DNA from 2 places in the Clostridium sartagoforme genome. Region 2 is predicted to be linked to the other one. Evidence: riboswitches for the same ligand, from Rfam matches in the RefSeq annotation. Region 2 holds a riboswitch; the other holds the start of a gene.
What was found. A riboswitch is a leader RNA that binds a small molecule or an ion and turns the genes downstream of it on or off. The one in region 2 is predicted to bind lysine.

Region 1: it holds a riboswitch for lysine, as region 2 does, so the genes downstream of both, ABDZ60_RS03520 (transporter substrate-binding domain-containing protein) here and ABDZ60_RS01235 (Na+/H+ antiporter NhaC family protein) in region 2, are expected to answer to the same signal.

The regions. Positions count from the first base shown of each region.
Region 1 covers NZ_BAAACH010000010.1:62,796-65,216, forward strand. Annotated here, with positions in the region: gene ABDZ60_RS03515 (amino acid ABC transporter permease) at 1-38, opposite strand, end outside; gene ABDZ60_RS03520 (transporter substrate-binding domain-containing protein) at 68-895, opposite strand; lysine riboswitch at 1,043-1,227, opposite strand; gene ABDZ60_RS03525 (ABC transporter ATP-binding protein) at 1,372-2,352, opposite strand.
Region 2 covers NZ_BAAACH010000003.1:97,850-100,270, reverse strand. Annotated here, with positions in the region: gene ABDZ60_RS01240 (aminopeptidase P family protein) at 1-633, shown strand, start outside; lysine riboswitch at 712-889, shown strand; gene ABDZ60_RS01235 (Na+/H+ antiporter NhaC family protein) at 997-2,421, shown strand, end outside.

The DNA.
Region 1 (2,421 bases), on a different contig from region 2:
TTATTTTGAAGTATTTTTACTATCCATTCAATACTCATATTATCCTCCTAATATATATCTAATAAAACTACTGAGCTGCAGGTTGGTTCTTAATAGCATTGCTCATTATTTCTGTTTGTTCTTCTTGTGAAATACCTGATAAAATTTCATTTATTTTTGCTGTTAACTCGCTGCCTTTTTTGATACCTACTGCTGTCTCTGTATCCTCTGGATTTGTAACAAATCCATCTTCAAGCTCAATCATCTTGAAGTTTGAGTTAGCATTTTGAGCACTAACAGCTTCTGGTTTTTCAGATACGTATGCATCAATAACCCCTGATTCAAGAGCAACTCTCATAGCTGGAAAGTTATCCATCGCTTCTAGTTTTTTTACACCTTGAATTTGCTCTATTACTGAATAGTGAAATGTGTTTAACTGTCCTGTAACTTTTGCTCCGTTAAAATCAGCTAATGTTTTAGCATTAGTATATTGACCACCATTTTTAACAACCATAACTAATTGTGATTTATAATAGTTATTAGAAAAATCTATTGTTTGCTTACGTTCTGCTGTTGGTGACATACCTGCAATTATTGCATCAATTTTTCCTGATGTTAGTGCTGGTACTAATCCATCCCATTCTGTTTTAACAATAACTAGCTCTTTTCCTAATCCTTCAGCTATTTTCTTTGCAATTTCTACGTCATATCCACCTGCATATTCTGCACTTCCATCTATTTTTACCCCTCCATTTGAATCATCCATTTGTGTCCAGTTAAATGGGGGATATCCAGCTTCAAGCCCAACTCTAAATACATTTTCATCCTTTTTATTTGAATTTCCTGAGCCACATCCTGTTAATAATAGCATTGCTACTAATGATAATGAAATTAATAATGATAGTTTTTTCTTCATAGTAAATCCTCTCCTCTTTTTTAATAATAAAAAAACCAACCCTTTGATTGGATTGGTGCTATCTTAAATCTTTGGATAGGTCCCTATAAAAAAATAACTGAGCAAAGCTCAGGCCTAATTTATATATAACCTAATCCTCATCTTCCCATTTGAGATAGCACAACTTAATAAACCGGGAAAGTTTATTAAGACAGTCCTGTAGCTCTTAACTACAGACCCAGCAAGTAATACTGAGATATATTACAAGCTTCGGCAAAATTTCCTTCTCCTTAGTATCATTACTTTCTCTAGTTCAACTAAAGACTGTTAAATTTTGCGCCTCTACCTCACATATGAAAGTGAGGTATTTATTAAATTTATGTTTATAGTGTACAGGCTTATATAATGAATGTCAATAGTTTAATAAAAAAATATATTTTTATATTTTGTAAATTAATCCATAGACTCCCAGTTTTAATTAGCTAGGAGTCTATATTCTAATATAAGTGACATGCTACAAAATGTTCACTATTTACTTCTTTCATTTCAGGTTCGATACTTTTACATTTTTCTGTTGCATAAGGGCATCTAGTATGAAATCTACAACCAGTTGGAATATCAATGGGGCTTGGTATATCACCTTTAATAATTTCTATCTGAGTTTCTCTCGCCTTTTTAGGATCCGTAACTGGTATTGCTGATAAAAGGCCTTTTGTATATGGATGAAGTGGCTTGTTATATAAATCATTACTTTTAGCTATCTCAACAATTTTTCCTAAATACATTACTCCTATTCTATCTGAAATATGTCTTACCATTGATAAGTCATGTGCAACAAAAAGATATGTTAACCCCAATTTTTCTTGTAAATCCTCTAACATATTTACTACTTGAGCTTGTATTGATACATCTAATGCAGAAATTGGTTCATCACATAATATAAATTCAGGTTCTATTGATATTGCTCTTGCAATTCCAATTCTTTGACGCTGACCTCCACTAAACTCATATGGGAACTTCTCCATATCATCTTTTTTAAGCCCAACCATTTCAAGCAGATGTTGTATCTTTTCAATTCTTTCCTTCTTTGTAAGATTTGTATATAGTGCTAATGGTTCATCAATTAATTCTTCAACATTCATATTTGGATTTAATGATGAATAAGGATCCTGAAAAATAATTTGCATTTTTCTATAATAAGCCTTCATATCTTTTTTATTTAATTTAGCAATATTATCACCTTGAAAGAATATATCACCAGAAGTTATATCATAAAGTCTCGTTATTGATCTTCCAAGAGTAGATTTTCCACAACCTGATTCTCCAACCAAGCCAAATGTTTCTCCTTTTCTTATTTGAAGCGAAACCCCATCTACAGCTTTTACAACCTTCTTTTTATTTTCTATGAAGTTATTTTTAATAGGAAAATACTTTTTTAAATCTTTTATCTCTATTAATATTTCATCAGAGTTATTCAAACTTTTCACCTCCTAATAACTATATATTCAAATAAACAATTAGCAAATTTATATATAATCAATAGATAA
Region 2 (2,421 bases):
CTAGAGGCATATTTTGATTTTATATGTAAGAAAAGTGGGGTAAAGGATTTTGCTTTTAAAACTATTGCAGCTGCTGGGAAAAATGCAACGGTTTTGCATTATGTAACCAATGACTCAGAATTGAATGATGGAGATTTGATATTATTTGATTTGGGAGCTCAATATAAATATTATAATGGAGATATATCAAGGACATTCCCTGTTAATGGTAAGTTTACGGAAAGGCAAAAAGAAGTATATAATGCGGTTCTTAGAGTAAATGAAAAAGTTATTAAAGAAATGAGACCAGGAGTAAGCTTTTTAGAGTTAAATAGTAAAGCAAGAGAATGGATTGCTGAAGAGTGTATTTCACTTGGATTAATGACCAATAAAGATGAAGTTTCAAAGTTTTATTATCATAGTATAGGGCATAGTTTAGGCATGGACACACATGATATAGAATTAGAAAATAGGGATGTTATATTCGAAGCTGGGATGGTATATACTGTTGAACCAGGAATATATATAGAAGAAGAGAATATAGGAGTAAGAATAGAAGATGATATTCTTATTACTGAGAATGGTAATGAGGTATTAACTAAAAATATGATTAAAACTATAGAAGAAATAGAAAAATTTATGGCAAAAATATAAAGTAATACAGTAAATGTTAATAGTTGATTTAGTCAGTTAATGATTATATAATATGTGTATAAAATAAATATAAATAAAGACAAGGGTAGAGGAGCGATACTTAAAAGTACTATTAATGAGGTAAGCACTTAGATTTAGTAGGAAAGGAATTATCGCCGAAGTGTATGATTGATGCTTTAAGATCATGTTACTGGGGTTGCATAAAATATGTGTAACACTGTCACAAATTTTGTTATTGTGATGAGCTATCGCTTGAGGAATTTTACTTTTTGAATTTAGAGTATATTAGAGCCTTGAGTGAAACTCAAGGCTTTTTTTTGTTCTGCTTTTTAATTATTTATTTAAACATTGAAGGAGAAAAATATGAATAATAAAAGAAACTTAAGAATATTATTGATTACAATAATATTAACATTACAATCAACATCTATAGTTTTTGCAACGGAAGTAGATACAGCTACATCTAATGCTAATCATTATGGATTCTTAACTTTAATACCACCAGTTATTGCAATAGTATTAGCCTTTTTAACTAAGAATGTTATTATATCTTTATTCATAGGAACACTATCAGGAGCATTTTTAGTACAGTTAGTAGATAAATCTTTTTTTACTGCTGTTATTCATTCATTTTTAGATTTAGTATCTAGATCTTTAAACTCTCTAGCAGATCCTTGGAATGCAGGAATAATACTACAGGTTTTAGTAATAGGTGGAGTTATTCATTTAGTTGCTAAAATGGGTGGTGCTAAAGCTGTTGCAGAAGCATTAGCCAAAAAGGCCAAAACTGCAAGAAGTACTCAAGTAGTAACTCTTTTATTAGGGATAGCTGTGTTTTTTGATGACTATGCTAATTCATTAATTGTTGGACCTATTATGAAGCCAGTTGCAGATAAAATGAAAATATCAAGAGAAAGATTAGCATTTATAATAGATGCAACAGCAGCGCCTATTGCAGGATTAGCTATTGTATCTACTTGGATAGGGCTAGAGGTTGGATTAATAAAGGATGCTTTTTTAAATGGTGTAGGGAAAGAAGTTGATGCATTTGGAATCTTCTTACAAACTATACCTTATAGATTTTATAATATATTAATACTAGTTTTTGTATTTATCACTTCAATATTATTAAAAGAGTTTGGGCCAATGTATAAAGCAGAAGTAGCTGCAAGAAGAAGAAGTTTAAATTCGGAGAATGATAGTGAGGTCGCAGTTGATTCTAATATGGATCATGATGATCTTGAACCAAAGGAAGGAGTAGAGTTAAGTATATGGAATGCAATAATTCCTATAGGAACATTAGTTATTACAGCTTTAATATGTTTTTATTTTAGTGGATATTCTGCAATAATGGGTGGAGAAGATAGTGCTCTTCAGCAAATAATGAACAGCTCACCACTATCATTCAAAGCTATACAAGAGGCATTTAGTGCATCGGATGCATCAATTGCATTATTCCAATCAGCTTTAATAGCAAGCGTTGTATCTATAATAATGGGAGTATCTAAGAAAATATTTACTATTTCAGAAGCTATAGACACATGGATAGATGGTATGAAACCTCTATTAATAACAGGTGTAATATTATTATTAGCATGGTCATTAAGCTCTGTAATAAAGGATTTAGGAACAGCTAAATATTTAGTTTCGTTACTTTCAGGTTCATTACCTAACTTTTTACTTCCAAGCTTAATATTTATATTAGGAGCAGTTATTTCATTTGCTACAGGAACTGCATATGGAACTATGGGAATATTAATGCCTCTAGCAATACCATTAGCGTATTCT